DNA from 3 places in the Rummeliibacillus sp. G93 genome. Region 2 is predicted to be linked to each of the others. Evidence: a T-box and tRNA genes for the amino acid it is inferred to sense, from the RefSeq annotation. Region 2 holds a T-box; the other regions hold tRNA genes.

Region 1 (10,794 bases), 1.3 Mb from region 2:
GCGGCGTGCCTAATACATGCAAGTCGAGCGAATGATGAGGAGCTTGCTCCTCTGATTTAGCGGCGGACGGGTGAGTAACACGTGGGCAACCTGCCCTGCAGACTGGGATAACTTCGGGAAACCGGAGCTAATACCGGATAATCCATTTTACTTCATGGTGAAATGTTGAAAGGCGCTTTCGCGCCACTGCAGGATGGGCCCGCGGTGCATTAGCTAGTTGGTGGGGTAACGGCCTACCAAGGCGACGATGCATAGCCGACCTGAGAGGGTGATCGGCCACATTGGGACTGAGACACGGCCCAAACTCCTACGGGAGGCAGCAGTAGGGAATCTTCCACAATGGACGAAAGTCTGATGGAGCAACGCCGCGTGAGTGATGAAGGTTTTCGGATCGTAAAACTCTGTTGTAAGGGAAGAACAAGTACGTTAGGAAATGAACGTACCTTGACGGTACCTTATTAGAAAGCCACGGCTAACTACGTGCCAGCAGCCGCGGTAATACGTAGGTGGCAAGCGTTGTCCGGATTTATTGGGCGTAAAGCGCGCGCAGGTGGTTTCTTAAGTCTGATGTGAAATCTCGCGGCTCAACCGCGAGCGGTCATTGGAAACTGGGGAACTTGAGTGCAGAAGAGGATAGTGGAATTCCAAGTGTAGCGGTGAAATGCGTAGAGATTTGGAGGAACACCAGTGGCGAAGGCGACTGTCTGGTCTGTAACTGACACTGAGGCGCGAAAGCGTGGGGAGCAAACAGGATTAGATACCCTGGTAGTCCACGCCGTAAACGATGAGTGCTAAGTGTTAGGGGGTTTCCGCCCCTTAGTGCTGCAGCTAACGCATTAAGCACTCCGCCTGGGGAGTACGACCGCAAGGTTGAAACTCAAAGGAATTGACGGGGGCCCGCACAAGCGGTGGAGCATGTGGTTTAATTCGAAGCAACGCGAAGAACCTTACCAGGTCTTGACATCCCAGTGACCACTCTAGAGATAGAGTTTTCCCTTCGGGGACATTGGTGACAGGTGGTGCATGGTTGTCGTCAGCTCGTGTCGTGAGATGTTGGGTTAAGTCCCGCAACGAGCGCAACCCTTGATCTTAGTTGCCATCATTTAGTTGGGCACTCTAAGGTGACTGCCGGTGACAAACCGGAGGAAGGTGGGGATGACGTCAAATCATCATGCCCCTTATGACCTGGGCTACACACGTGCTACAATGGACGGTACAAAGAGTCGCAAACTCGCGAGAGCAAGCTAATCTCATAAAACCGTTCTCAGTTCGGATTGTAGGCTGCAACTCGCCTACATGAAGCCGGAATCGCTAGTAATCGCGGATCAGCATGCCGCGGTGAATACGTTCCCGGGCCTTGTACACACCGCCCGTCACACCACGAGAGTTTGTAACACCCGAAGTCGGTGAGGTAACCTTTTGGGGCCAGCCGCCGAAGGTGGGATAGATGATTGGGGTGAAGTCGTAACAAGGTAGCCGTATCGGAAGGTGCGGCTGGATCACCTCCTTTCTAAGGAATTTAACGGAATACAGACTTCGTCTGTACGATTAACATCTTGCTGTTCAGTTTTGAGGGTTCATATAAAAAACTATATTGTTACCCAAAAGGGGCCTATAGCTCAGCTGGTTAGAGCGCACGCCTGATAAGCGTGAGGTCGATGGTTCGAGTCCATTTAGGCCCACCATTTTTAATTTTGGGGCCTTAGCTCAGCTGGGAGAGCGCCTGCCTTGCACGCAGGAGGTCAGCGGTTCGATCCCGCTAGGCTCCACCAAATTGTTCTTTGAAAACTGGATAAAACGACATTGAAGAAATTCTTAAGTAACACATTTATTAAGTTTTAAATTTTTTAGGCTTAATAACTTAAAGGCTTTTATAAGCCAACGGTTAAGTTATTAAGGGCGCATGGCGGATGCCTTGGCACTAGAAGCCGATGAAGGACGGCACTAACACCGATATGCTTCGGGGAGCTGTAAGTAAGCTTTGATCCGGAGATTTCCGAATGGGGAAACCCTCTATCCGTAATGGGGTAGAATCTTGACGTGAATTCATAGCGTCTTGATGGCAGACTCAGGGAACTGAAACATCTAAGTACCTGAAGGAAGAGAAAGAAAATTCGATTCCCTTAGTAGCGGCGAGCGAAATGGGAAGAGCCCAAACCAAGAGGCTTGCCTCTTGGGGTTGTAGGACACTCTATACGGAGTTACAAAGGAATGCGTTAGGCGAAGCGGTTTGGAAAGACCCACCATAGCAGGTAACAGTCCTGTAGTCAAAAGTGCATTCTCTCTTGAGTGGATCCTGAGTACGGCGGAACACGTGAAATTCCGTCGGAATCTGGGAGGACCATCTCCCAAGGCTAAATACTCTCTAGTGACCGATAGTGAACCAGTACCGTGAGGGAAAGGTGAAAAGCACCCCGGAAGGGGAGTGAAAGAGATCCTGAAACCATGTGCCTACAAGTAGTTAGAGCCCGTTAATGGGTGATAGCGTGCCTTTTGTAGAATGAACCGGCGAGTTACGATTACATGCAAGGTTAAGTTGAAGAGACGGAGCCGCAGCGAAAGCGAGTCTGAATAGGGCGAATAAGTATGTGGTCGTAGACCCGAAACCAGGTGATCTACCCATGTCCAGGGTGAAGGTAAGGTAACACTTACTGGAGGCCCGAACCCACGCACGTTGAAAAGTGCGGGGATGAGGTGTGGGTAGCGGAGAAATTCCAATCGAACCTGGAGATAGCTGGTTCTCTCCGAAATAGCTTTAGGGCTAGCCTCGTGATGAAGAATCCTGGAGGTAGAGCACTGTTTGGACTAGGGGTCCATCCCGGATTACCGAATTCAGACAAACTCCGAATGCCAGTGATTTATACACGGGAGTCAGACTGCGAGTGATAAGATCCGTAGTCAAAAGGGAAACAGCCCAGACCACCAGCTAAGGTCCCAAAGTAATTGTTAAGTGGAAAAGGATGTGACGTTGCTTAGACAACCAGGATGTTGGCTCAGAAGCAGCCACCATTTAAAGAGTGCGTAATAGCTCACTGGTCGAGTGACGCTGCGCCGAAAATGTATCGGGGCTAAACAATTCACCGAAGCTGTGGATAGACATCTACGATGTCTGTGGTAGGAGAGCGTTCTAAGTGCTGTGAAGTCAGACCGGAAGGACTGGTGGAGCGCTTAGAAGTGAGAATGCCGGTATGAGTAGCGAAAGATGGGTGAGAATCCCATCCACCGAATGACTAAGGTTTCCTGAGGAAGGCTCGTCCTCTCAGGGTTAGTCGGGACCTAAGCCGAGGCCGACAGGCGTAGGCGATGGATAACAGGTTGATATTCCTGTACCACCTCCCTGCCATTTGAGTAATGGGGGGACGCAGTAGGATAGGGTAAGCGCACTGTTGGTTATGTGCGTCCAAGCAGTAAGGCGTGAGAGTAGGCAAATCCGCTCTCTATAACGTTGAGCTGTGATGGCGAGCTCTTTAGAGCGAAGTTCCTGATTTCACACTGCCAAGAAAAGCCTCTAGCGAGGCAGGAGGTGCCCGTACCGCAAACCGACACAGGTAGTCGAGGAGAGAATCCTAAGGTGAGCGAGAGAACTCTCGTTAAGGAACTCGGCAAAATGACCCCGTAACTTCGGGAGAAGGGGTGCTCTAGTAGGGTGCAAGCCCGAGAGAGCCGCAGTGAATAGGCCCAGGCGACTGTTTAGCAAAAACACAGGTCTCTGCAAAACCGTAAGGTGACGTATAGGGGCTGACGCCTGCCCGGTGCTGGAAGGTTAAGGGGATTGCTTAGCGCAAGCGAAGGTGAGAACCGAAGCCCCAGTAAACGGCGGCCGTAACTATAACGGTCCTAAGGTAGCGAAATTCCTTGTCGGGTAAGTTCCGACCCGCACGAAAGGCGTAACGATCTGGGCACTGTCTCAACGAGAGACTCGGTGAAATTATAGTACCTGTGAAGATGCAGGTTACCCGCGACAGGACGGAAAGACCCCGTGGAGCTTTACTGTAGCCTGATATTGAATTTTGGTACAGCTTGTACAGGATAGGTAGGAGCCATTGAAACCGGAGCGCCAGCTTCGGTGGAGGCGTCCTTGGGATACTACCCCAGCTGTATTGAAATTCTAACCCGTACCCCTGATCGGGGTAGGAGACAGTGTCAGGCGGACAGTTTGACTGGGGCGGTCGCCTCCTAAAGAGTAACGGAGGCGCCCAAAGGTTCCCTCAGAATGGTTGGAAATCATTCGTAGAGTGTAAAGGCACAAGGGAGCTTGACTGCGAGACCTACAAGTCGAGCAGGGTCGAAAGACGGGCTTAGTGATCCGGTGGTTCCGCATGGAAGGGCCATCGCTCAACGGATAAAAGCTACCCCGGGGATAACAGGCTTATCTCCCCCAAGAGTCCACATCGACGGGGAGGTTTGGCACCTCGATGTCGGCTCATCGCATCCTGGGGCTGTAGTCGGTCCCAAGGGTTGGGCTGTTCGCCCATTAAAGCGGTACGCGAGCTGGGTTCAGAACGTCGTGAGACAGTTCGGTCCCTATCCGTCGTGGGCGTAGGAAATTTGAGAGGAGCTGTCCTTAGTACGAGAGGACCGGGATGGACACACCGCTGGTGTACCAGTTGTTCTGCCAAGAGCATCGCTGGGTAGCTATGTGTGGACGGGATAAGTGCTGAAAGCATCTAAGCATGAAGCCCCCCTCAAGATGAGATTTCCCATTACGCAAGTAAGTAAGATCCCTCAAAGACGATGAGGTAGATAGGTTCGAGGTGGAAGTGTGGCGACACATGGAGCTGACGAATACTAATCGATCGAGGACTTAACCAAATTTCTTAAGAACCTTCAATTCACGTTTATCCAGTTTTGAAAGAACAAGAAATAGTTTTTTAAAAAAGTTGTTGACTTTTCTAGAAAACATGGTATAATAATTCTTGTCCTTAAATAAATAATAGGTCTAGTAATGATGGCAAAGAGGTCACACCCGTTCCCATGCCGAACACGGAAGTTAAGCTCTTTAGCGCCGATGGTAGTTGGGGGCTTCCCCCTGTGAGAGTAGGACGTTGCTAGGCTGTAATATGGAGGATTAGCTCAGCTGGGAGAGCATCTGCCTTACAAGCAGAGGGTCGGCGGTTCGATCCCGTCATCCTCCACCATATTTATTCGCCGGTGTAGCTCAGTTGGTAGAGCAACTGACTTGTAATCAGTAGGTCGAGGGTTCGACTCCTTTCGCCGGCACCACTTAAAATGAGTCATTAGCTCAGTTGGTAGAGCATCTGACTTTTAATCAGAGGGTCGTAGGTTCGAATCCTACATGACTCACCATTTTAATCACGCGGGTGTGGCGGAATTGGCAGACGCACTAGACTTAGGATCTAGCGCCGCAAGGCGTGGGGGTTCGACTCCCTTCACCCGCACCATTTTAAATTAAATATTGCCAGATTAACACAGCATATGCGGAAGTAGTTCAGTGGTAGAACATCACCTTGCCAAGGTGGGGGTCGCGGGTTCGAACCCCGTCTTCCGCTCCAAATATGCCGGGGTGGCGGAACTGGCAGACGCACAGGACTTAAAATCCTGCGGTAGGTGACTACCGTACCGGTTCGATTCCGGTCCTCGGCACCATTCTTATACAACAACATATTATTTACTATAAATGCGCCCATAGCTCAATTGGATAGAGCGTCTGACTACGGATCAGAAGGTTGTGGATTCGACTTCTGCTGGGCGCACCATTTCGGGAAGTAGCTCAGCTTGGTAGAGCACTTGGTTTGGGACCAAGGGGTCGCAGGTTCGAATCCTGTCTTCCCGACCATTTATACTATATATACATTGGGGCCTTAGCTCAGCTGGGAGAGCGCCTGCCTTGCACGCAGGAGGTCAGCGGTTCGATCCCGCTAGGCTCCACCAACATGAACCTTGAAAACTGAACAAGCAAGATGTTAATCATTTAAACTTACTAACAACTGTTAGTTTTAAAGACATCATCGTAAAGATGATGCGCTAGTGAAATTTTGAGCAATCAAACACTTTTATGGAGAGTTTGATCCTGGCTCAGGACGAACGCTGGCGGCGTGCCTAATACATGCAAGTCGAGCGAATGACGAGGAGCTTGCTCCTCTGATTTAGCGGCGGACGGGTGAGTAACACGTGGGCAACCTGCCCTGCAGACTGGGATAACTTCGGGAAACCGGAGCTAATACCGGATAATCCATTTTACTTCATGGTGAAATGTTGAAAGGCGCTTTCGCGCCACTGCAGGATGGGCCCGCGGTGCATTAGCTAGTTGGTGGGGTAACGGCCTACCAAGGCGACGATGCATAGCCGACCTGAGAGGGTGATCGGCCACATTGGGACTGAGACACGGCCCAAACTCCTACGGGAGGCAGCAGTAGGGAATCTTCCACAATGGACGAAAGTCTGATGGAGCAACGCCGCGTGAGTGATGAAGGTTTTCGGATCGTAAAACTCTGTTGTAAGGGAAGAACAAGTACGTTAGGAAATGAACGTACCTTGACGGTACCTTATTAGAAAGCCACGGCTAACTACGTGCCAGCAGCCGCGGTAATACGTAGGTGGCAAGCGTTGTCCGGATTTATTGGGCGTAAAGCGCGCGCAGGTGGTTTCTTAAGTCTGATGTGAAATCTCGCGGCTCAACCGCGAGCGGTCATTGGAAACTGGGGAACTTGAGTGCAGAAGAGGATAGTGGAATTCCAAGTGTAGCGGTGAAATGCGTAGAGATTTGGAGGAACACCAGTGGCGAAGGCGACTGTCTGGTCTGTAACTGACACTGAGGCGCGAAAGCGTGGGGAGCAAACAGGATTAGATACCCTGGTAGTCCACGCCGTAAACGATGAGTGCTAAGTGTTAGGGGGTTTCCGCCCCTTAGTGCTGCAGCTAACGCATTAAGCACTCCGCCTGGGGAGTACGACCGCAAGGTTGAAACTCAAAGGAATTGACGGGGGCCCGCACAAGCGGTGGAGCATGTGGTTTAATTCGAAGCAACGCGAAGAACCTTACCAGGTCTTGACATCCCAGTGACCGCTCTAGAGATAGAGTTTTCCCTTCGGGGACATTGGTGACAGGTGGTGCATGGTTGTCGTCAGCTCGTGTCGTGAGATGTTGGGTTAAGTCCCGCAACGAGCGCAACCCTTGATCTTAGTTGCCATCATTTAGTTGGGCACTCTAAGGTGACTGCCGGTGACAAACCGGAGGAAGGTGGGGATGACGTCAAATCATCATGCCCCTTATGACCTGGGCTACACACGTGCTACAATGGACGGTACAAAGAGTCGCAAACTCGCGAGAGCAAGCTAATCTCATAAAACCGTTCTCAGTTCGGATTGTAGGCTGCAACTCGCCTACATGAAGCCGGAATCGCTAGTAATCGCGGATCAGCATGCCGCGGTGAATACGTTCCCGGGCCTTGTACACACCGCCCGTCACACCACGAGAGTTTGTAACACCCGAAGTCGGTGAGGTAACCTTTTGGGGCCAGCCGCCGAAGGTGGGATAGATGATTGGGGTGAAGTCGTAACAAGGTAGCCGTATCGGAAGGTGCGGCTGGATCACCTCCTTTCTAAGGAATTTAACGGAATACAGACTTCGTCTGTAGGATTAACATCTTGCTGTTCAGTTTTGAGGGTTCATACTCTCAAAATCTTGTTCTTTGAAAACTGGATAAAACGACATTGAAGAAATTCTTAAGTAACACATTTATTAAGTTTTAAATTTTTTAGGCTTAATAACTTAAAGGCTTTTATAAGCCAACGGTTAAGTTATTAAGGGCGCATGGCGGATGCCTTGGCACTAGAAGCCGATGAAGGACGGCACTAACACCGATATGCTTCGGGGAGCTGTAAGTAAGCTTTGATCCGGAGATTTCCGAATGGGGAAACCCTCTATCCGTAATGGGGTAGAATCTTGACGTGAATTCATAGCGTCTTGATGGCAGACTCAGGGAACTGAAACATCTAAGTACCTGAAGGAAGAGAAAGAAAATTCGATTCCCTTAGTAGCGGCGAGCGAAATGGGAAGAGCCCAAACCAAGAGGCTTGCCTCTTGGGGTTGTAGGACACTCTATACGGAGTTACAAAGGAATGCGTTAGGCGAAGCGGTTTGGAAAGACCCACCATAGCAGGTAACAGTCCTGTAGTCAAAAGTGCATTCTCTCTTGAGTGGATCCTGAGTACGGCGGAACACGTGAAATTCCGTCGGAATCTGGGAGGACCATCTCCCAAGGCTAAATACTCTCTAGTGACCGATAGTGAACCAGTACCGTGAGGGAAAGGTGAAAAGCACCCCGGAAGGGGAGTGAAAGAGATCCTGAAACCATGTGCCTACAAGTAGTTAGAGCCCGTTAATGGGTGATAGCGTGCCTTTTGTAGAATGAACCGGCGAGTTACGATTACATGCAAGGTTAAGTTGAAGAGACGGAGCCGCAGCGAAAGCGAGTCTGAATAGGGCGAATAAGTATGTGGTCGTAGACCCGAAACCAGGTGATCTACCCATGTCCAGGGTGAAGGTAAGGTAACACTTACTGGAGGCCCGAACCCACGCACGTTGAAAAGTGCGGGGATGAGGTGTGGGTAGCGGAGAAATTCCAATCGAACCTGGAGATAGCTGGTTCTCTCCGAAATAGCTTTAGGGCTAGCCTCGTGATGAAGAATCCTGGAGGTAGAGCACTGTTTGGACTAGGGGTCCATCCCGGATTACCGAATTCAGACAAACTCCGAATGCCAGTGATTTATACACGGGAGTCAGACTGCGAGTGATAAGATCCGTAGTCAAAAGGGAAACAGCCCAGACCACCAGCTAAGGTCCCAAAGTAATTGTTAAGTGGAAAAGGATGTGACGTTGCTTAGACAACCAGGATGTTGGCTCAGAAGCAGCCACCATTTAAAGAGTGCGTAATAGCTCACTGGTCGAGTGACGCTGCGCCGAAAATGTATCGGGGCTAAACAATTCACCGAAGCTGTGGATAGACATCTACGATGTCTGTGGTAGGAGAGCGTTCCAAGTGCTGTGAAGTCAGACCGGAAGGACTGGTGGAGCGCTTAGAAGTGAGAATGCCGGTATGAGTAGCGAAAGATGGGTGAGAATCCCATCCACCGAATGACTAAGGTTTCCTGAGGAAGGCTCGTCCTCTCAGGGTTAGTCGGGACCTAAGCCGAGGCCGACAGGCGTAGGCGATGGATAACAGGTTGATATTCCTGTACCACCTCCCTGCCATTTGAGTAATGGGGGGACGCAGTAGGATAGGGTAAGCGCACTGTTGGTTATGTGCGTCCAAGCAGTAAGGCGTGAGAGTAGGCAAATCCGCTCTCTATAACGTTGAGCTGTGATGGCGAGCTCTTTAGAGCGAAGTTCCTGATTTCACACTGCCAAGAAAAGCCTCTAGCGAGGCAGGAGGTGCCCGTACCGCAAACCGACACAGGTAGTCGAGGAGAGAATCCTAAGGTGAGCGAGAGAACTCTCGTTAAGGAACTCGGCAAAATGACCCCGTAACTTCGGGAGAAGGGGTGCTCTAGTAGGGTGCAAGCCCGAGAGAGCCGCAGTGAATAGGCCCAGGCGACTGTTTAGCAAAAACACAGGTCTCTGCAAAACCGTAAGGTGACGTATAGGGGCTGACGCCTGCCCGGTGCTGGAAGGTTAAGGGGATTGCTTAGCGCAAGCGAAGGTGAGAACCGAAGCCCCAGTAAACGGCGGCCGTAACTATAACGGTCCTAAGGTAGCGAAATTCCTTGTCGGGTAAGTTCCGACCCGCACGAAAGGCGTAACGATCTGGGCACTGTCTCAACGAGAGACTCGGTGAAATTATAGTACCTGTGAAGATGCAGGTTACCCGCGACAGGACGGAAAGACCCCGTGGAGCTTTACTGTAGCCTGATATTGAATTTTGGTACAGCTTGTACAGGATAGGTAGGAGCCATTGAAACCGGAGCGCCAGCTTCGGTGGAGGCGTCCTTGGGATACTACCCCAGCTGTATTGAAATTCTAACCCGTACCCCTGATCGGGGTAGGAGACAGTGTCAGGCGGACAGTTTGACTGGGGCGGTCGCCTCCTAAAGAGTAACGGAGGCGCCCAAAGGTTCCCTCAGAATGGTTGGAAATCATTCGTAGAGTGTAAAGGCACAAGGGAGCTTGACTGCGAGACCTACAAGTCGAGCAGGGTCGAAAGACGGGCTTAGTGATCCGGTGGTTCCGCATGGAAGGGCCATCGCTCAACGGATAAAAGCTACCCCGGGGATAACAGGCTTATCTCCCCCAAGAGTCCACATCGACGGGGAGGTTTGGCACCTCGATGTCGGCTCATCGCATCCTGGGGCTGTAGTCGGTCCCAAGGGTTGGGCTGTTCGCCCATTAAAGCGGTACGCGAGCTGGGTTCAGAACGTCGTGAGACAGTTCGGTCCCTATCCGTCGTGGGCGTAGGAAATTTGAGAGGAGCTGTCCTTAGTACGAGAGGACCGGGATGGACACACCGCTGGTGTACCAGTTGTTCTGCCAAGAGCATCGCTGGGTAGCTATGTGTGGACGGGATAAGTGCTGAAAGCATCTAAGCATGAAGCCCCCCTCAAGATGAGATTTCCCATTACGCAAGTAAGTAAGATCCCTCAAAGACGATGAGGTAGATAGGTTCGAGGTGGAAGTGTGGCGACACATGGAGCTGACGAATACTAATCGATCGAGGACTTAACCAAATTTCTTAAGAACCTTCAATTCATGTTTATCCAGTTTTGAAAGAACAATTTTCTTTCAAATAGTCTAGTAATGATGGCAAAGAGGCCACACCCGTTCCCATGCCGAACACGG
Region 2 (10,794 bases):
AAAGAACAGTTAGCGCTGTTCCAACGTATTTTTGGTATTGAAGAGGATGTACAAGATGAAGTGAAAAAACAACAGCTTCAACAAAAAGAGCGAATGGATAAAACAGTATTAGAAGCACAAGCATCTGATGCAAAATGGTCATATTAAGAAACTTTAAGAAGAGCGTTTTCGTGTCTATGTGGTAAACTATAGGTGCGGAAACGCTTTTTTTAAGATTTATGTCGCAAAGGAGCATATTATGGCTGATTTGACGATGACAAGGCTGCATGAAGCAATGGTCGTCTTATATGCGATCAGTCTTGTCTTTTATTTTATCGATTATTTAAATAAAGACCCGAAAGCCCATCGCATTGCGTTTTGGTTAATTTCTGTAGTATGGGTACTTCAATCAGCATTTTTAGGACTTTATATTATACAGACGCATCGATTCCCAATACTTTCGCTATTTGAAGGAATTTACTTTTACGCGTGGCTTTTAATTACTATTTCGATTTTTTTACATTGTTTATACCGAGTAGATTTGCCTGTCTTCTTTTTAAATGTGATTGGTTTTATATTTATGACTATCCACACATTTGCACCAAATCAGTTGGCACTTTCGCCAGTCGGCAAGTCACTTATTTCTGAATTGCTCTTTTTCCATGTCACATTTGCCATCTTATCCTATGTAGCCTTTTCGCTGTCCTTTGTTTTTTCAACATTGTATCTCATTCTTTACAATGTATTGAAGAAGAAAAAGTGGACAAAGCAATGGACGCGTTTACCATCATTAGATCAAGCACAAAAAGGCATGACGTGGGCTATATTGGTGGGTATACCTATTTTGCTGATTAGTTTAATTCTCGGGCTTCAATGGGGTTATTCATCGTTAGAGCATTTCACTGTTTTAGATACAAAGATTATAGGGTCTTTTCTCTCTCTATTAATCTATTGTTTTATATTATATGGCTATCGAAAAGGAAAGCTTCATACGACGATGTATGCTTGGACAAATGTGTATGCCTTCCTTGTTATCATTGTAAATTTCTTTTTGGGAAGCCGTTTGTCAAGTTTTCATTTTTGGTATTAATAGAAAGGTTGGATGTACGTGCGTAAAATTACTGTTGGATCAAGACGAAGCAAACTAGCATTAACTCAAACAAATTGGTTTATTGACCAATTGAAGAAAGCTGGGGCGCCGTTTGAATTTGAAGTGAAAGAAATTGTGACAAAAGGCGATAAAATTGTTGATGTTCAATTGTCTAAAGTAGGCGGCAAAGGCTTATTTGTAAAAGAAATTGAGCAAGCTTTATTTGACAAAGAAATCGACTTTGCTGTCCACAGCATGAAAGATATGCCTGCAGTACTTCCAGAGGGGCTAGTTATTGGCTGCATTCCGAAACGTGAGGATCCACGCGATGCCTTCATTAGCAAAAATCATGTGAAATTTGCAGATTTACCAAAAGGAGCAGTTGTAGGTACGAGCAGTTTGCGCAGAAGCGCACAATTGTTGCTTGCACGTCCAGATTTGGAGATCAAATGGATTCGCGGTAATGTAGATACTCGTTTAGCAAAACTAGAAAACGATGAGTACGATGCGATTATCCTAGCAGCTGCAGGGTTGAAACGTTTAGGCTGGAGTGATGAGGTTGTTACAGAATACCTATCAACTGAAGTATGTCTGCCAGCAGTAGGGCAAGGTTCGCTTGGAATTGAGTGTCGAGCTGATGACGAAGAGCTACTATCTGAGCTGGCGAAATTAACAGACAAAGCAACGTGGGAAGAAGCTCATGCAGAGCGGGCGTTCCTTGCTGCAATGGATGGCGGCTGCCAAGTACCAATTGCTGGCTTTGCACGTTTTGAAAATGATGGCGTGAATTTCAAAGGCCTAGTAGCTGCTCCTGATGCCTCTGTTTTTTATAAAGAATCAGTTGCTTCAAAAGATGCAAAAGCTGCAGGAGAAGAAGTGGCAGAAAAACTAACAAGCCAAGGCGCATATGAGTTAATTCAAAAAGTAAAGGCTGAGCAAAATGCCAACTAATCTGCCATTGAGTGGACATAATATTGTCCTGACTGGCACGAAGATGACACATTCAGTATCTTCACATATTTTAGAAAGGGGCGGCAATGTATATCATTTGCCGCTCATTGCTGTACAAGAAGCCACTTCTTCAAATGATGGTGAAAAATTAGCGAAAGCCTTAAACAGCGAATGGCTAATCTTTACTAGTCAAAATGCTGTAGAAGCATTTTCACAAAAGCTTGCCCGCGCTTCATTAAGCATAGAAAAAAGCAGAGCCAAGATTGCTGCAGTGGGTGAGAAAACTGCAAGTGCATTAGAAAAAATAGGTTTTCAGATTGATTTTATGCCGTCTACATACAGTGCGGATAAATTTGTTGTCGAATTTCCTAAAGTGGCTGGGAAGGTTGAAAGTTGTCTATTCTTGAAAGGTAGTTTAGCAAAGGCTACTATAAAGAAAGGGCTGCCGTTTCCAGTCGATGAATGGACGGTTTATGAAACCATTCAAAATACAGAGCATATCAGTGAATTAACGACATTAATCCAAAAATCAAAGGACGCAACAATTATATTTGCGAGTCCTTCTGCTGTGGATGTATTTAATAAATATGTCGTACCGCAAACAAGCTGGAGAGGTTATCAAATCGCAGCTATTGGACATGTTACTGAGCAGGCTCTCTTAAATGCCGGAGCAATGGTAGATGTTAAACCAGAAAAATATACGATGTTGGCCATTATAGAAGAATTGGCTAAAAAGAAAGGACGATCATCATGACAGATTTACATTACAAAAGACATAGACGTTTACGCCAATCTAGTGCGATGCGTGCGATGGTAAAAGAAACTTACTTACACAAAGAAGACTTTATTTATCCAATCTTTGTTATCGATGGCGAAAATATTAAAAATGAAGTGTCATCAATGCCAGGTGTATTTCAATTCTCACTTGATCGTTTAGGAGAAGAAATGGATGAAGTTGTTTCTCTTGGTATTCCATCTGTTATTCTTTTTGGACTTCCAGCAGAAAAAGATGAAGTAGGGTCACAAGCTTATCATGATCATGGCATCGTCCAAGAAGCTACTCGTTTTATTAAGAAAAATTACCCTGAAGTTGTGGTAGTTGCTGATACTTGTCTATGTGAATTTACTTCTCACGGCCATTGTGGCGTTGTATCAGAAGATGAAAAAATCTTAAATGATCCATCATTAGATTTATTGGCTAAAACAGCGGTTTCACAAGCAGAAGCGGGAGCAGATATTATCGCACCTTCTAATATGATGGACGGGTTTGTAGCTGCTATTCGTAAAGGATTAGATGAAGCGGGTTATGAAGATGTTCCGATTATGTCTTACGCAGTAAAATATGCATCTGCTTATTACGGTCCATTCCGTGACGCAGCAGATGGTGCACCACAATTCGGCGACCGCAAAACGTATCAAATGGATCCATCAAACCGTATGGAAGCAATGCGTGAAGCTGAATCTGATGTAGAAGAGGGAGCGGACTTCTTAATTGTAAAACCAGCCTTGTCTTATTTGGATATTATGCGAGATGTTCGCAATAACTTTGATTTACCTGTTGTTGCCTACAATGTAAGTGGTGAATATGCGATGGTCAAAGCAGCTGCAATTAATGGCTGGATCGATGAAAAACAAGTCGTATTAGAAACATTACTTGGCATGAAACGTGCAGGCGCTGATTTAATCATTACTTATCATGCAAAAGATGCAGTTCGTTGGATGGAGGAGAAATAATGACACGTTCACATGAAAAATCAAAAGCAGCTTTTCAGGAAGCAATTCACTTAATGCCGGGTGGCGTCAATAGCCCTGTTCGTGCATTTAATGCGGTAAATATGGATCCGATCGTAATGGAAAAAGGGAAAGGTGCAATCATTACAGACGTAGATGGCAATGATTATATCGACTACGTATTGTCATGGGGTCCTCTTATCTTAGGTCATACACATCCTGATGTGGTAGCTGCGATTCAACGTGTAGCTGAATCAGGTACAAGCTTTGGTGCTTCTACTGTGATTGAAAATGAATTGGCTAAAGAAGTAATCAAACGTGTACCATCTATTGAAATGATTCGTATGGTTTCTTCGGGTACAGAAGCGACAATGAGTGCTATACGTGTAGCGCGTGGTTATACAGGTCGCGACAAGATTTTGAAATTTGAAGGCTCTTATCATGGCCATGGCGACTCATTACTTATTAAAGCAGGCTCAGGTGTGGCAACACTTGGTTTGCCGGATAGCCCTGGGGTGCCGTTAAGTATTGCTCAAAATACGATAACAGTTCCTTACAATGATTTAGAGTCTGTAAAACAGGTCTTTGAGATGTATGGAGAAGATATCGCAGCGATTATTGTTGAACCTGTAGCGGGAAATATGGGCTGTGTGCCACCGCTTCCAGGCTTTTTAGAAGGATTGCGAGATATCTCTACAAAAGCAGGTTCACTATTAATTTTTGATGAAGTTATGACAGGTTTCCGTGTTGGATTCAACAGTGCTCAAGGATATCTTGGGGTTACACCAGATTTGACTTGTCTTGGGAAAGTAATTGGTGGTGGTCTGCCGGTTGGAGCTTTCGGTGGTTCTCGTGAAATCATGGAACACATTGCACCAGCAGGACCAATTTATCAAGCAGGAACATTATCAGGCAATCCGCTTGCTATGACAGCTGGCCTTGAAACGTTGAATCATTTAACGCCAGAGTCGTATGACTACTTCAAAAAGTTAGGTGACCAATTAGAAGCAGGCTTCCGTGAGGCAGCTGAAACATACAATATCCCGCACACAGTAAATCGTGCAGGGTCTATGATTGGTTACTTCCTAACAAATGAAAATGTTATTGATTTTGAAACTGCTAAAACATCTGATCTGCAATTATTTGCAGAGTACTATACGCTAATGACAGAAGAAGGGATTTTCTTACCGCCATCCCAATTTGAGGGTGTTTTCCTTTCAACGGCGCATACGGAAGAACATATTGCACAAACAGTGAAAGCCTTCCAAAAAGTATTTAAACAATTAGCACGTTAAGACATTCAGCAGAGCGTATATGCTCTGCTGTTTTTTTATTTCTTAATTCTATTTTAATATATTAATTAGATAACTAGCTGGTTCTATAAACTCATTAGTATACATATAGATAAAGATAGAGGAGGGAATGTAAATATGAAAAAGATTACCTGGGAAATAAATGAATCATTCGTTTTTCCTGAAATATATGGTAAACCAACTAGCTTAAACAAAGTGAAAATTACACCCCGTTGGGAACAGCAAGAGGATGAATTATCCGTATCACTTACTGGTATTTATCACATTGCCGCTAATGTGGAATTCGATGACACTCAAGAGGTAATGCAGCAATTAGAAAACGAGAGTACGCTTGTAGATGAAGTGGATGTTGAAGGTAATGAAGGCTATTTTGAGTATGCTATTCCTCTAAATGTAAGCTTGCCAAATGATAAGATTGACCAATCAACCGTTGTCCTAAACACAAAAAATCTTCAAACAAAAGTGTCCGATAATGGAATTTGCGTGATTAGTTGTCAGGTAGATTGCGAATATAAAAATGTTGAAGAAAAAGAAGTGGTTGAAACCCCAAGAGTGGAAGCACAGTCAGAAGTAGTTCAAAATGAAGAGGTCCAATTAGCGGAGACGGAAAAAGTTGTACAACTTACAACGAATGAATCGCCAATGGACCTTCTAGAAAAGCCAATTGTAGTAGATCAAGATGAATCTATCTTAAGTCAAATACTGTGGGATTTAGAGGAACATTATTCGGTTGAGGAAATACCATTAAATAATGTCAGAATGTAGTAAGTACCAAAGACCTATAAAGAGCAGTAGGATGATAATATCCCAGGTTGTCGGAAAAATAATGATTCGTACGAATTGAAAGCATGTGAATGGGATAATAATCCCTTTACAATAGAAACGTGTTTTCCGCAACCAAGGCGGCAGCAAGTATGGATTATATCGTCTTCTCATGTAGAAGCTCCTTTCTATTTTAATGAAAAACCCATTCCTAGTATTTTATGTAGCTAGGGATGGGTTTTTGTAGGTCATTTAGAGAAAAGTAGCTTTGCGAAAAAACTTGAAAAATTAGGGACTATTCGCTACAATGTATACAGCTATATATATATGCTTTGAAGGGGAGGAGTAGAACGCTCCTACTTGTTAGAGAGGGAACGGTTGGTGAAAGTTCCTCAAGTAGACGTTTGAATGTAGCCCTGGAGCAGTTTTTGTGAACATTGAAGTAGCAAAAACCGGTGAAGAGCCGTTATACAATGAAGAGTCAGTTTTTTTATGCTGAAATTAAGGTGGTACCGCGAATATTCCTTCGCCCTTTTATAGGGTGAAGGATTTTTTTGTATAACGAGCATTTAAGGAGGAGATCTAATGGAAGAACAAAACACATCCATGTCGACTAAATATGAACCACAGACGATTGAAAAAGGCCGCTATGAATGGTGGTTGAAAGGCGATTATTTTAAAGCGCAGCCTGACAGCGAGAAAAAACCTTACTCAATTGTTATTCCGCCCCCAAACGTAACAGGGAAATTGCATCTAGGCCATGCATGGGATACAACATTGCAAGATATTTTAATTCGTATGAAACGTATGCAAGGGTATGATGCGCTTTGGCTACCTGGAATGGACCATGCAGGTATCGCTACACAAGCAAAGGTGGAAGCGAAGCTAAGAGAACAAAATATCTCTCGCTATGATTTAGGACGTGAAAAATTCCTTGAAAAAACATGGGAATGGAAAGAAGAATATGCTGGCACAATTCGTGAACAATGGTCAAAACTAGGTTTATCTCTAGACTATTCACGCGAACGTTTTACATTGGATGAAGGTCTTTCAGAAGCAGTAAAAGAAGTATTCGTTAAATTATATGAAAAAGATTTAATCTACCGTGGTGAACGAATCATAAACTGGGATCCACAAGCAAAAACAGCATTGTCAGATATCGAAGTAATTTACAAGGATGTTCAAGGTGCTTTCTATCATATGGAATACCCACTAGCAGATGGCTCAGGTAAACTTGAGATTGCGACAACACGTCCTGAAACTATGCTAGGTGACTCTGGTATTGCTGTTAATCCGAACGATGAACGTTATGCACACTTAGTTGGCAAAACAGCTATTCTTCCGATTGTCGGCCGTGAACTTCCGATTGTAGCAGATGATTATGTTGATATGGAATTCGGTACAGGCGTTGTTAAAATGACGCCAGCACATGATCCGAATGATTTCGAAGTCGGCAACCGTCACAATTTAGAACGCATTAAAGTAATGAATGAAGATGGTACGATGAATGAATTGGCTGGCAAATACCAAGGTATGGACCGCTTCCAATGCCGCAAGCAGCTCGTGAAAGACTTACAAGAGCAAGGCGTCCTTATCAAGATTGTTGACCATATGCATTCTGTTGGCCATTCTGAACGTACAGGAGTAGTAGTAGAGCCTTATCTTTCAAAACAATGGTTTGTAAAAATGGCACCTCTTGCAAAAGAAGCGCTAGAATTACAGGAAAAAGAAAACGAAAAAGTAAACTTTGTACCAAATCGTTTTGAAAACACCTACACACGCTGGATGGAAAATGTCCACGATTGGTGTATTTCACGCCAACTATGGTGGGGCCATCAAATTCCGGCTTGGTACCACAAAGAAACAGGCGAAGTGTACGTAGGTAAAACTGCTCCTGCAGATGAAGAAAATTGGACGCGTGATGAGGATGTCCTTGATACATGGTTCTCATCTGCTTTATGGCCTTTCTCCACAATGGGCTGGCCAGATGTAAATAGTGAAGATTTTAAACGCTATTATCCAACAAGCGCATTAGTTACAGGCTATGACATCATCTTCTTCTGGGTATCACGCATGATCTTCCAAGGGCTTGAGTTTACAGGTGAGCGTCCATTCAAAGACGTTTTAATCCATGGTTTAGTACGCGATGGGGAAGGACGTAAAATGTCCAAATCACTAGGTAACGGGGTTGATCCAATGGATGTAATCAGTCAATATGGTGCTGACTCACTTCGTTATTTCCTAGCAACAGGATCATCACCTGGCCAAGATCTTCGTTATACAACTGAAAAAGTTGAAGCTGTTTGGAACTTCTCCAATAAAATTTGGAATGCCTCACGTTTTGCTTTGATGAACATGGATGGCATGACATATGAAGAGATCGACCTAACTGGTGAAAAATCAGTTGCGGATAAATGGATTTTGACACGATTAAATGAAACCATCGAAGAAGTAACAAGACTTGCTGATAAATACGAATTCGGTGAAGTTGGCCGCCATTTACACAGCTTTATCTGGGATGATTTCTGTGACTGGTATATTGAGATGGCTAAATTACCGCTTTATGGTGAAGATGAAGCCGCGAAGAAAATGACACGTTCAGTTCTAGCTTATGTTCTCGACAATACAATGCGTTTGCTTCATCCTTTCATGCCTTTCATCACCGAAGAAATTTGGCAAAATCTACCGCATGAAGGCGAGTCTATTACTGTTGCTTCTTGGCCTGCAGTAAAGGATGATCTTCACTTTGCTAAACAATCTCAGGATATGAAATTGTTGATGGACATTATTCGTGCTGTTCGTAACATCAGAGCAGAAGTGAATACACCAATGAGCAAAAAAGTACCGATGTATATTTCTGCAAAAGATGCCCAAACACTGGCTGTCCTAGAAGAAAACAAAGCATATATTGAAAAGTTCTGTAATCCAGAAACACTTTCACTAGGTGAAAATCTACAAGTCGACATGAAAACCATGTCAGCTGTCGTGTCAGGCGCTGAAATTTTCTTACCGCTTGAAGGTCTAATCGATGTGAAAGCAGAAATCGAACGACTTACAAACGAATTGAAAAAATGGGAACAAGAAGTCAAACGTGTTCAAGGTAAACTAAACAATGAACGCTTTGTATCCAAAGCCCCAGAAGATGTAGTTGCTGCAGAGCGTGAAAAAGAAGCAGACTACCTAGAGAAATTTAATACAGTAGAAAAACGTATTGCTGAATTAAAGAATATGTAAAGAAAAAGCCGCCCTTTTGGATAGGGGCGGCTTTTTTTGTGAATAGAAAGTATTGCAGCTCAAAAATTTTTATATACTGGCAACCAAATAATTCAACAAAATCTCTGCTAAATCATCGTTAAATAATTTATAAAAAGATCTTGCGCCGACAGGATCCTCGATTTCATTTAACATCCAATCACCGTTCGGAAGAAGTAAGAAGTCAATGCCGATATAGTCACTTTGCAGAGCTTTTTGCAGAAGCAAAATTTGTTGCGTTTGAGTCTCTGATAAAGAATATTTTTCAATTGATCCGCCACGTGTGTAATTCGAACGGAAATCATCATTGCCAACGCGTTTGACGCAGCCAATGATTTGATCACCAACAATCCATGCTCGAAGGTCTGTGGCATATGTTTCGATATAAGGTTGTAATAGTGTTGGTCTATCATGCCATTTCTTTTCATAATGCGAAAGTTGTTCAGCGTTCTGGCATAGTGCAACTTCATCGCCGCCATGCCCATCTACTGTTTTGATGACAACAGGGAAGTCCCGCACTTCGTCTAATATTGGAACAGTAGGAATACCGAGGGAATTAGCAAACTCTATTGTTTTTCTTTTATTATTTGCCAGGTCATTCACAAATGGTTTATTTACAATTCTAATTCCTGCTGATTGTATCTTAGATGCAATAGATGCTGAGCGTGTGCGGTTCCATACAAATAGAGGATTATCCAAGCGAGCTAGAAAACTGTCGATATCTAAATCATCCACAAAGATTAACTTTAAATCCAGATCTTTTCTCTTAGCAGCTTCTATCATTTCTTCAATAAAAAATCTATTATTGAAGGCATCCTGCTCCTCATATAAGATATATGCTTTCATATGATCACCCAATTATCTTCAAAATATATTGAATAAATGGCACACCGACATTGATGCCAGTCACTTCATATAAGTTGCGAATATGCGCTGCAGCGTTCACTTCACATACGAGTGGCACTTCGTTGGGTCCAAATAGAAGGTCAACACCTGCAAATTCGGCGCCAACTGCTTTTGCCGCACGGAGCGCAATATCTTTTTGCTCCTTTGTTAATGCAATTTTTTCTGCAACGCCACCGTTTGTGATATTCGCCCTGAAATCTGTTTCCGAATGGCGATACATAGCAGCTGCTACCTCATCGCCGATTATATTGACGCGAATATCTCTGCCACGGCTAGAGGAAATAAACTCTTGAAAGACAAAATCAACGCCTCTCAATTCATCTACTTTTTCATAGAAGTCCTTTTCGGTTGAAATAAGATACACTTTCATGCCGAATGAGCCGTGGCCTTCTTTTATAATCATAGGTAAGCCCAACGTTTTAAGAACATTTTCAAAATAACCGCTATCTCTTATGGTGAATTTAGGATACACCTTTGGTGCAATGATAGTTGTTGGCATTGGTATTCCTTTACTAGCAAGCTGTATGTATTGTTTTGCTTTGTTATCGCATGTTTCAATTACTTCTGGGTCATTGAATATAGGAATTCCTTTATTTTTTAGGTAAGTGGCTAATAAAATATCTTTATCTAAGAAAATCACAAAGTCAGGCTTTTTCTCTAGTTCCTCGTCAAGCTTCATCATAATCTCATAGTTTTTAAAAATCATGGGTCTCACATCAAGAGCTTCCGCCGCTTCCGCCATCAACCTTGCTTGATCTAAAAACTTATCATTTATTAAGCTACCATTATATATAATCCAGCATGTTTTCA
Region 3 (10,794 bases), 980 kb from region 2:
ATTGCTCGAGTGCTCGACGCAATTCAGGTTGGAAGATAATAATAATGGCTAAAAATCCAAATTCAATTACCTGTTTTGTCATCCAGCCGAGTGTAGTCAATCCAAAATAAACTGTAATAATCCGAATGATAATTATGACGAATATGCCTTTTAAAAGCTGAACGGCCTTTGTACCCCGGATTAATATAAGAATATTATAGATAACCAACCAGACCAACAGAATGTCGATGACGTTTAAAACCATTCTTACCCATTGATTGTTTGTAAACTGTGTAAATTCATTAATAAAAGACATGTGGATCCCCCACTTTTCTAGCGAGTACGTTTATATCAAGTATAGCATAACTGCTCTATTTTCTGCCCGGATGAAGTGGCCTTACAAGCAATGACATTCTTTTAGCCCCATTGCCATTTGGGCCTTTACGAACAGTATTCAGGTTATTAAAGTTTAATGTAAGTCTCTTGTAGCTTCATAATACGGGATAAAACAGAAAAGCCTACTGTGATAGCAGACTTAATCATTAGTTTATTCATTATTATCTATAATAGACCATGCTTTTTTAGCACTGTTTTTTATCTTATACCATAGCCACTCAAACATTTCATCGATTTCCTCGATTTGCCCTGTCACGTTGGCAGAGGACGCCATATACTTTCCGTTGATCACGGTTATATCACCATCAACTGCACCCTTCACAAGAATATCTCCATTTTTGACAAGAAGATCGCCTTTTATCGTTTCACCTTCAGGCACAATGACCGTTTGCCCCTCAACCTGCAAGTTTGGCTGTTTTGTATATGAAAACTGTTGATCATTTTTATAGCCCGACAGAAAGGATGCGCTCATAAAAATGCAAAATAAAGCGGCAGCAATAGCAATTGGATGTCTGCGGATAAAACGTTGAAATCCGTATTTCATTTTTCTCCTAGGTAGCCGCTGCATAACCTGATTTACAAAACGGGGAGGAGTGGCGATAGCGATGGCGCCTTTCACAAATGCGATTGTATCTTCCAACTCTTGCATATGCTTTCGGCAATCTGAGCAATTGTACAAATGTTTTTGAAGCTCTTGCTCATGCTCACTGGCAATATCCCCATCTAGATATTCATGCATATATTGCACAATCTCTTTAGGGCATGTATTCATTGTGAAACCCCTCCTACAAATTACTTAGTTGCTTTCTTAAAGCTTCACGTCCGCGATGTATACGTGTTTTAACCGTTCCAAGCGGTATATTCAAAATTTCACTAATCTCTTGCAACGGCAGTTCTTCGATATATTTTAAGATAATCACTGTCCGATATTTTTCGGATAAACAGCTGATTTCGTATTGAATGCGCTCCTGCAATTCCATTCCTTCTACTTCTTCTTCCGGCAATCGATCCGGTGAAGAAATCTGAGAATACATATCAAGCCCGTCAGTACCTGCTACCTCTGCATCTAAATAATAGTCAGGTTTCTTTTTTCTTATACGGTCTATACATAAGTTTGTAGCAATCCGGAAAAGCCAGGTTGAGAATTTCCGATTGAGATCAAACGTATGTAAATTAGTATAGGCCCGTATAAAAGCTTCTTGCGCAATATCTTCTGCTTCATGCTGATTATTAAGCATACGATAACATATTTGGTAGACCTTCTGTTGATAGAGGCTTACAATTTCGGAATACGCATGCTGGTCACCTTTCAGCACTTGCTTTATTCTTTTGTTCGTGATCGAGTCCATGTGAATTCCCCTCCGCCATGCGGCTACATACTATACGTATCGCAGTATTGTTTGGTTTCATTTTTTCATCATTAAATTTTATCAGCTAACGTGTTTCCATCATAAAACTTATAGGACATGTGATGATTAGATAATAAACCTACAGTCCAAAAACTCTTGAAATTAGCAAATAGTTTCATAGGGTCTCTTATCATTCCACCTAGATAAAAAAAATGATGTTTAGTAATCTTCTTTGATTGTTACATCACTTTATTATAACAAGAATCAGGAAGGAAATATCCAACATTTTTAATTTATGTTTTCCATTTTGTAAATTAAAATAAAAAAAAAATGGGCAGTCGCCCATTTTTATACTAGCTTTTCACCAAATAAAGAACCCATTAATGCTACCGCTACTTCAGCTGTTTGATTCTTTTCATCTAAAATAGGGTTTACTTCAACAAATTCTGCAGACGTAATAAGATTTGATTCATGCAACATTTCCATTGCTAAATGGCTTTCTCGATATGTAATACCGCCTGGAACTGGAGTCCCTACACCTGGTGTATAGATTGGATCAATACCGTCTAAATCAAGTGATAAATGAACACCATCTACATTTCTGTCCTTTAAGTAGTTGATTGCATCTTGCATAATATATGTCATGCCTAAACGATCAATTTCATGCATTGAATACACTTTAATGCCTTTTTCCCGGATAAGTTCTTTTTCGCCTTCATCCACTGAGCGTGCCCCAATGATAATGATGTTTTCTGGTTTCACTTTAGGTGCATAGTTTCTAATGTTTACTAAACTATCATGTCCCAAACCCATGCTTATAGCAAGTGGCATACCATGAATGTTACCTGATGGTGATGTATCGCTTGTATTCATATCTGCATGCGCATCATACCAAATAACACCTAAATTGCTATAGTGATCTGAGAGACCTGCTAAAGTACCAATGGCAATGCTGTGATCTCCGCCCAATACTAATGGGAAGTGTTCTTCTTTAACCATTTCATTCACTTTATTAGCTAGCTCTGTATTTGCTTTCAATACAGCTGATAAATTGCGTAGTTTTGTGTTTGGCTCTTCTTTTGCAGGTTCAATGACGATATTCCCCAAATCCTCTACCGTATGTCCAATCGTTTCTAAACGTTCATGCACGCCTGCGTAACGGATGGCGCTCGGCCCCATGTCTACACCCCTGCGTTGTTGACCTAAGTCCATTGGTACCCCAATCATTGTGATGTTTAATGATGTATTCATTATTAAATACCCCCTTTGTATTCTGCTAATATTGTAACCGCTTTTATAGGGATGGCTCAACGTCACATTTTTTTGTATGTTTATTCAAAAAGAAAACTGGAATACTAGAATCTATACTTATTTAGAAACAACAAAAAACCTTCTTCTAATAAAAGAAGAAGGTTTTATATAAGAAATGAGTCATGTAGGATTCGAACCTACGACCCTCTGATTAAAAGTCAGATGCTCTACCAACTGAGCTAATGACTCAAAATGGCTGGGGTACCTGGATTCGAACCAGGGCATGACGGAATCAAAATCCGTTGCCTTACCGCTTGGCTATACCCCAATAGATGGTGGAGGGGGGCAGATTCGAACTGCCGAACCCGAAGGAGCGGATTTACAGTCCGCCGCGTTTAGCCACTTCGCTACCCCTCCGACAAATGGTGGAGGATGACGGGATCGAACCGCCGACCCTCTGCTTGTAAGGCAGATGCTCTCCCAGCTGAGCTAATCCTCCACAATATTAGTTATATAAGATGGTGACCCCTACGGGATTCGAACCCGTGTTACCGCCGTGAAAGGGCGGTGTCTTAACCGCTTGACCAAGGGGCCATCCGCTTTATGTATATCTCTTTAACAAGACAAGAATTATTTTACCATACTAATTTATAAAAAGCAACAGTTTTAACCTAAAAAGTTTAACCTTTATAAATAAGCTTCCAACCGGGCTTGAACCGGTGACCTCTTCCTTACCATGGAAGCACTCTACCTACTGAGCTATGGAAGCATATATTAGATTATAACAACGCATTAATCCTAATGGCAAAGACATTTTTAATTGTAAATTGGATACAATCTTTTGTCAACAATATAATGAAAAACTATTTGATTACTTTAACTAAATAAATTATTTTTATATAGGATGAAGTCTATTACCTTCATTTAAACAATAAGTGATGATTAGAAAACTATCTCAAGGCTATTTATACGGCAACAAGCCTTCACATTTTATGTAATAAAAAAGACACTACTGATTGAATCAGCAGTGTCTTAATATGCCTAGCAACGTCCTACTCTCACAGGGGGAAGCCCCCAACTACCATCGGCGCTAAAGAGCTTAACTTCCGTGTTCGGCATGGGAACGGGTGTGACCTCTTTGCCATCATTACTAGACTTACGGCTTCCAATACACATCGCACTACTGCTCGTGTCTTGAAATCCTTCTTATTGAAAGAAAGTTGTTCTTTCAAAACTGGATAAACGTGAATTGAAGGTTCTTAAGAAATTTGGTTAAGTCCTCGATCGATTAGTATTCGTCAGCTCCATGTGTCGCCACACTTCCACCTCGAACCTATCTACCTCATCGTCTTTGAGGGATCTTACTTACTTGCGTAATGGGAAATCTCATCTTGAGGGGGGCTTCATGCTTAGATGCTTTCAGCACTTATCCCGTCCACACATAGCTACCCAGCGATGCTCTTGGCAGAACAACTGGTACACCAGCGGTGTGTCCATCCCGGTCCTCTCGTACTAAGGACAGCTCCTCTCAAATTTCCTACGCCCACGACGGATAGGGACCGAACTGTCTCACGACGTTCTGAACCCAGCTCGCGTACCGCTTTAATGGGCGAACAGCCCAACCCTTGGGACCGACTACAGCCCCAGGATGCGATGAGCCGACATCGAGGTGCCAAACCTCCCCGTCGATGTGGACTCTTGGGGGAGATAAGCCTGTTATCCCCGGGGTAGCTTTTATCCGTTGAGCGATGGCCCTTCCATGCGGAACCACCGGATCACTAAGCCCGTCTTTCGACCCTGCTCGACTTGTAGGTCTCGCAGTCAAGCTCCCTTGTGCCTTTACACTCTACGAATGATTTCCAACCATTCTGAGGGAACCTTTGGGCGCCTCCGTTACTCTTTAGGAGGCGACCGCCCCAGTCAAACTGTCCGCCTGACACTGTCTCCTACCCCGATCAGGGGTACGGGTTAGAATTTCAATACAGCTGGGGTAGTATCCCAAGGACGCCTCCACCGAAGCTGGCGCTCCGGTTTCAATGGCTCCTACCTATCCTGTACAAGCTGTACCAAAATTCAATATCAGGCTACAGTAAAGCTCCACGGGGTCTTTCCGTCCTGTCGCGGGTAACCTGCATCTTCACAGGTACTATAATTTCACCGAGTCTCTCGTTGAGACAGTGCCCAGATCGTTACGCCTTTCGTGCGGGTCGGAACTTACCCGACAAGGAATTTCGCTACCTTAGGACCGTTATAGTTACGGCCGCCGTTTACTGGGGCTTCGGTTCTCACCTTCGCTTGCGCTAAGCAATCCCCTTAACCTTCCAGCACCGGGCAGGCGTCAGCCCCTATACGTCACCTTACGGTTTTGCAGAGACCTGTGTTTTTGCTAAACAGTCGCCTGGGCCTATTCACTGCGGCTCTCTCGGGCTTGCACCCTACTAGAGCACCCCTTCTCCCGAAGTTACGGGGTCATTTTGCCGAGTTCCTTAACGAGAGTTCTCTCGCTCACCTTAGGATTCTCTCCTCGACTACCTGTGTCGGTTTGCGGTACGGGCACCTCCTGCCTCGCTAGAGGCTTTTCTTGGCAGTGTGAAATCAGGAACTTCGCTCTAAAGAGCTCGCCATCACAGCTCAACGTTATAGAGAGCGGATTTGCCTACTCTCACGCCTTACTGCTTGGACGCACATAACCAACAGTGCGCTTACCCTATCCTACTGCGTCCCCCCATTACTCAAATGGCAGGGAGGTGGTACAGGAATATCAACCTGTTATCCATCGCCTACGCCTGTCGGCCTCGGCTTAGGTCCCGACTAACCCTGAGAGGACGAGCCTTCCTCAGGAAACCTTAGTCATTCGGTGGATGGGATTCTCACCCATCTTTCGCTACTCATACCGGCATTCTCACTTCTAAGCGCTCCACCAGTCCTTCCGGTCTGACTTCACAGCACTTAGAACGCTCTCCTACCACAGACATCGTAGATGTCTATCCACAGCTTCGGTGAATTGTTTAGCCCCGATACATTTTCGGCGCAGCGTCACTCGACCAGTGAGCTATTACGCACTCTTTAAATGGTGGCTGCTTCTGAGCCAACATCCTGGTTGTCTAAGCAACGTCACATCCTTTTCCACTTAACAATTACTTTGGGACCTTAGCTGGTGGTCTGGGCTGTTTCCCTTTTGACTACGGATCTTATCACTCGCAGTCTGACTCCCGTGTATAAATCACTGGCATTCGGAGTTTGTCTGAATTCGGTAATCCGGGATGGACCCCTAGTCCAAACAGTGCTCTACCTCCAGGATTCTTCATCACGAGGCTAGCCCTAAAGCTATTTCGGAGAGAACCAGCTATCTCCAGGTTCGATTGGAATTTCTCCGCTACCCACACCTCATCCCCGCACTTTTCAACGTGCGTGGGTTCGGGCCTCCAGTAAGTGTTACCTTACCTTCACCCTGGACATGGGTAGATCACCTGGTTTCGGGTCTACGACCACATACTTATTCGCCCTATTCAGACTCGCTTTCGCTGCGGCTCCGTCTCTTCAACTTAACCTTGCATGTAATCGTAACTCGCCGGTTCATTCTACAAAAGGCACGCTATCACCCATTAACGGGCTCTAACTACTTGTAGGCACATGGTTTCAGGATCTCTTTCACTCCCCTTCCGGGGTGCTTTTCACCTTTCCCTCACGGTACTGGTTCACTATCGGTCACTAGAGAGTATTTAGCCTTGGGAGATGGTCCTCCCAGATTCCGACGGAATTTCACGTGTTCCGCCGTACTCAGGATCCACTCAAGAGAGAATGCACTTTTGACTACAGGACTGTTACCTGCTATGGTGGGTCTTTCCAAACCGCTTCGCCTAACGCATTCCTTTGTAACTCCGTATAGAGTGTCCTACAACCCCAAGAGGCAAGCCTCTTGGTTTGGGCTCTTCCCATTTCGCTCGCCGCTACTAAGGGAATCGATTTTTCTTTCTCTTCCTTCAGGTACTTAGATGTTTCAGTTCCCTGAGTCTGCCATCAAGACGCTATGAATTCACGTCAAGATTCTACCCCATTACGGATAGAGGGTTTCCCCATTCGGAAATCTCCGGATCAAAGCTTACTTACAGCTCCCCGAAGCATATCGGTGTTAGTGCCGTCCTTCATCGGCTTCTAGTGCCAAGGCATCCGCCATGCGCCCTTAATAACTTAACCGTTGGCTTATAAAGCCTTTAAGTTATTAAGCCTAAAAAATTTAAAACTTAATAAATGTGTTACTTAAGAATTTCTTCAATGTCGTTTTATCCAGTTTTCAAAGAACAAGGTTTTGAGAGTATGAACCCTCAAAACTGAACAGCAAGATGTTAATCCTACAGACGAAGTCTGTATTCCGTTAAATTCCTTAGAAAGGAGGTGATCCAGCCGCACCTTCCGATACGGCTACCTTGTTACGACTTCACCCCAATCATCTATCCCACCTTCGGCGGCTGGCCCCAAAAGGTTACCTCACCGACTTCGGGTGTTACAAACTCTCGTGGTGTGACGGGCGGTGTGTACAAGGCCCGGGAACGTATTCACCGCGGCATGCTGATCCGCGATTACTAGCGATTCCGGCTTCATGTAGGCGAGTTGCAGCCTACAATCCGAACTGAGAACGGTTTTATGAGATTAGCTTGCTCTCGCGAGTTTGCGACTCTTTGTACCGTCCATTGTAGCACGTGTGTAGCCCAGGTCATAAGGGGCATGATGATTTGACGTCATCCCCACCTTCCTCCGGTTTGTCACCGGCAGTCACCTTAGAGTGCCCAACTAAATGATGGCAACTAAGATCAAGGGTTGCGCTCGTTGCGGGACTTAACCCAACATCTCACGACACGAGCTGACGACAACCATGCACCACCTGTCACCAATGTCCCCGAAGGGAAAACTCTATCTCTAGAGCGGTCACTGGGATGTCAAGACCTGGTAAGGTTCTTCGCGTTGCTTCGAATTAAACCACATGCTCCACCGCTTGTGCGGGCCCCCGTCAATTCCTTTGAGTTTCAACCTTGCGGTCGTACTCCCCAGGCGGAGTGCTTAATGCGTTAGCTGCAGCACTAAGGGGCGGAAACCCCCTAACACTTAGCACTCATCGTTTACGGCGTGGACTACCAGGGTATCTAATCCTGTTTGCTCCCCACGCTTTCGCGCCTCAGTGTCAGTTACAGACCAGACAGTCGCCTTCGCCACTGGTGTTCCTCCAAATCTCTACGCATTTCACCGCTACACTTGGAATTCCACTATCCTCTTCTGCACTCAAGTTCCCCAGTTTCCAATGACCGCTCGCGGTTGAGCCGCGAGATTTCACATCAGACTTAAGAAACCACCTGCGCGCGCTTTACGCCCAATAAATCCGGACAACGCTTGCCACCTACGTATTACCGCGGCTGCTGGCACGTAGTTAGCCGTGGCTTTCTAATAAGGTACCGTCAAGGTACGTTCATTTCCTAACGTACTTGTTCTTCCCTTACAACAGAGTTTTACGATCCGAAAACCTTCATCACTCACGCGGCGTTGCTCCATCAGACTTTCGTCCATTGTGGAAGATTCCCTACTGCTGCCTCCCGTAGGAGTTTGGGCCGTGTCTCAGTCCCAATGTGGCCGATCACCCTCTCAGGTCGGCTATGCATCGTCGCCTTGGTAGGCCGTTACCCCACCAACTAGCTAATGCACCGCGGGCCCATCCTGCAGTGGCGCGAAAGCGCCTTTCAACATTTCACCATGAAGTAAAATGGATTATCCGGTATTAGCTCCGGTTTCCCGAAGTTATCCCAGTCTGCAGGGCAGGTTGCCCACGTGTTACTCACCCGTCCGCCGCTAAATCAGAGGAGCAAGCTCCTCGTCATTCGCTCGACTTGCATGTATTAGGCACGCCGCCAGCGTTCGTCCTGAGCCAGGATCAAACTCTCCATAAAAGTGTTTGATTGCTCAAAATTTCACTAGCGCATCATCTTTACGATGATGTCTTTAAAACTAACAGTTGTTAGTAAGTTTAAATGATTAACATCTTGCTTGTTCAGTTTTCAAGGTTCATTTCGTTGTCGCCTTAACGACTTAACTATCTTATCATGGTTAAAACCATTAGTCAACAACTTTTTTAAAATAATTTAAGTCGTTTACTATCAGTCTTGCTCATTCTGACGAGTCAACGTTAACAACTATACTCTCTTACTATAAATGAGTCAACTATTTTTTTATAAAGTTTTAAAATACAAGCCTCTAACATATATATACTTTGGAGGTGAGCATACTGATTAAAAGAATACTGCTACTGATGATAGTAATGTTAGCTATTCTACTCGTCTTTATTCCGACTAAAAACAATTTACTTAGTGTATTTCGGTTAACAGATGAGCCAAACGTTATTTTAAAGGGAACATACGGAAAGGCATTAACAATTGATCTTTCATATGCCGATGAGGAATTTATCAAATGGCTAAACGAAACAAAATCTCCTTACCCATTATTAATGGTAGACCCAGCATTATTAGAACGTTCTAAAACTCTCGTAAAAGTCATTAAGTCTAAAAACATTCCTGTTGGTTTATTAGGCAAAAGCAGTGAAATATATGAGGAAAACCCTTCTCAACTGGAACAAGATATAGAATTGTTCAACACCATTATGAAACAACCTCCACTTTGGTTCAGAACGAAAGATTACATCTTCCTGCCAAACGTTTCAAATGCTTTATGGAAACAAAAAATCAATATGTTAGCAGCATCTAAAATGGGCACAAATTCAAAAGAAATAAAGGTTTCAAACGGAGACATTATTGCCATCCCTTATCATCAAGAAGAAAGAATCACCATAAAAAACTTAGAGCGACTAATTGAGAGTAACCAATTTGGACAAATTGAAGAAGTTATTTTTGGTTATTCCGCAACCACTAAAAAGTTTCCTAAATAGAAAGAAGGCTATTTCACCATAACCAGGGAAATAGCCTTTCTTTACTTTTGTTTCGCTTTTTTGCGGTTTGTTTGTTGATTATTCGCTTGTTGTTTTGTAGCGTAGGCATTATGTTCTTTACGGCGCTCTTCCCTTTTCTTCAAATCAGCTGCTGATTGTGCATTATATTTAGGTAATTCCAGTAGTTGGAATGCATTAACAGCCAAAATTGGGAATAATAAAATCGTGATATATTGATTGCCTCCTTCAGTACGAACCCAAAGCGCAATCAACCATTCGATAATACTTACAAAAACCATGAAAAATAAAGCGGAGATAAGGATATGCTTTTTATTCGTCATTTTGACTTTTTTGATAGCCGTCAAAAAAGCAGCTACTAATAATACCGCTAATAAACCTATGTATAGGAACCAATCATTTGCAGTATCGGCATATGGCCTAAAACGGAAATAGACCACATCTGCAATCGCTATAATCATCAACAATAGTTGTACCCAATTCCACAAAGTTAATGAGCGGAAAATATTTACCCCGATTTGATGCACCGTCAGATAGGCAAAATACCCCATTTGGCAAACCATGCTAATTGTAAATCCAAGAAATACAAACCACAATAAGCCGCTGATTGCTTCAGTTAGTTCACCATTAGAAAAATGCGGTCCATAAAAATTTCCCCACCGAACGATTAAACTCATAACCCCAGTGACCAAGCCGCCTATAATCAACGCTCTTAAAGCAAACTTCAACCAATTACGTATCGTCACAACGAGTGTCCTCCATTTTTTTAGAAGTTCTTGTTTCATTCTAACATGAATATTTAAAAAATCTATTTCTTCTCGTTCCCCATACATATTACACGGGCTTTTGTGAACAATAAATGAAACGACTGAT

Evidence for each region. The T-box of region 2 lies ahead of M2M59_RS10335 (valine--tRNA ligase). A T-box ahead of a tRNA ligase gene usually reads a tRNA of that ligase, here a tRNA-Val.
Region 1: it encodes a tRNA-Val, which carries the amino acid that the T-box ahead of M2M59_RS10335 (valine--tRNA ligase) is inferred to sense. The anticodon was not compared.
Region 3: it encodes a tRNA-Val, which carries the amino acid that the T-box ahead of M2M59_RS10335 (valine--tRNA ligase) is inferred to sense. The anticodon was not compared.

What each region holds. Positions count from the first base shown of each region.
Region 1 covers NZ_CP097314.1:81,275-92,068, forward strand. Annotated here, with positions in the region: rRNA gene M2M59_RS00395 (16S ribosomal RNA) at 1-1,510, shown strand, start outside; tRNA gene M2M59_RS00400 (tRNA-Ile) at 1,609-1,685, shown strand; tRNA gene M2M59_RS00405 (tRNA-Ala) at 1,697-1,772, shown strand; rRNA gene M2M59_RS00410 (23S ribosomal RNA) at 1,884-4,812, shown strand; rRNA gene rrf (5S ribosomal RNA) at 4,939-5,054, shown strand; tRNA gene M2M59_RS00420 (tRNA-Val) at 5,063-5,138, shown strand; tRNA gene M2M59_RS00425 (tRNA-Thr) at 5,148-5,223, shown strand; tRNA gene M2M59_RS00430 (tRNA-Lys) at 5,232-5,307, shown strand; tRNA gene M2M59_RS00435 (tRNA-Leu) at 5,318-5,402, shown strand; tRNA gene M2M59_RS00440 (tRNA-Gly) at 5,439-5,513, shown strand; tRNA gene M2M59_RS00445 (tRNA-Leu) at 5,519-5,607, shown strand; tRNA gene M2M59_RS00450 (tRNA-Arg) at 5,641-5,717, shown strand; tRNA gene M2M59_RS00455 (tRNA-Pro) at 5,721-5,797, shown strand; tRNA gene M2M59_RS00460 (tRNA-Ala) at 5,817-5,892, shown strand; rRNA gene M2M59_RS00465 (16S ribosomal RNA) at 6,014-7,561, shown strand; rRNA gene M2M59_RS00470 (23S ribosomal RNA) at 7,754-10,682, shown strand; rRNA gene rrf (5S ribosomal RNA) at 10,746-10,794, shown strand, end outside.
Region 2 covers NZ_CP097314.1:2,063,389-2,074,182, reverse strand. Annotated here, with positions in the region: gene hemA (glutamyl-tRNA reductase) at 1-147, shown strand, start outside; gene ccsA (cytochrome c biogenesis protein CcsA) at 239-1,069, shown strand; gene hemC (hydroxymethylbilane synthase) at 1,088-2,020, shown strand; gene M2M59_RS10360 (uroporphyrinogen-III synthase) at 2,010-2,774, shown strand; gene hemB (porphobilinogen synthase) at 2,771-3,754, shown strand; gene hemL (glutamate-1-semialdehyde 2,1-aminomutase) at 3,754-5,046, shown strand; gene M2M59_RS10345 (hypothetical protein) at 5,182-5,829, shown strand; T-box leader at 6,150-6,363, shown strand; gene M2M59_RS10335 (valine--tRNA ligase) at 6,412-9,060, shown strand; gene M2M59_RS10330 (ATP-grasp domain-containing protein) at 9,130-9,924, opposite strand; gene M2M59_RS10325 (ATP-grasp domain-containing protein) at 9,929-10,794, opposite strand, start outside.
Region 3 covers NZ_CP097314.1:3,045,057-3,055,850, forward strand. Annotated here, with positions in the region: gene cdaA (diadenylate cyclase CdaA) at 1-295, opposite strand, end outside; gene M2M59_RS15390 (zf-HC2 domain-containing protein) at 527-1,147, opposite strand; gene sigW (RNA polymerase sigma factor SigW) at 1,161-1,724, opposite strand; gene rocF (arginase) at 2,073-2,975, opposite strand; tRNA gene M2M59_RS15405 (tRNA-Lys) at 3,152-3,224, opposite strand; tRNA gene M2M59_RS15410 (tRNA-Gln) at 3,229-3,303, opposite strand; tRNA gene M2M59_RS15415 (tRNA-Tyr) at 3,309-3,392, opposite strand; tRNA gene M2M59_RS15420 (tRNA-Val) at 3,399-3,474, opposite strand; tRNA gene M2M59_RS15425 (tRNA-Glu) at 3,495-3,569, opposite strand; tRNA gene M2M59_RS15430 (tRNA-Thr) at 3,672-3,744, opposite strand; rRNA gene rrf (5S ribosomal RNA) at 4,015-4,130, opposite strand; rRNA gene M2M59_RS15440 (23S ribosomal RNA) at 4,244-7,172, opposite strand; rRNA gene M2M59_RS15445 (16S ribosomal RNA) at 7,364-8,911, opposite strand; gene M2M59_RS15450 (hypothetical protein) at 9,271-9,903, shown strand; gene M2M59_RS15455 (KinB-signaling pathway activation protein) at 9,945-10,667, opposite strand.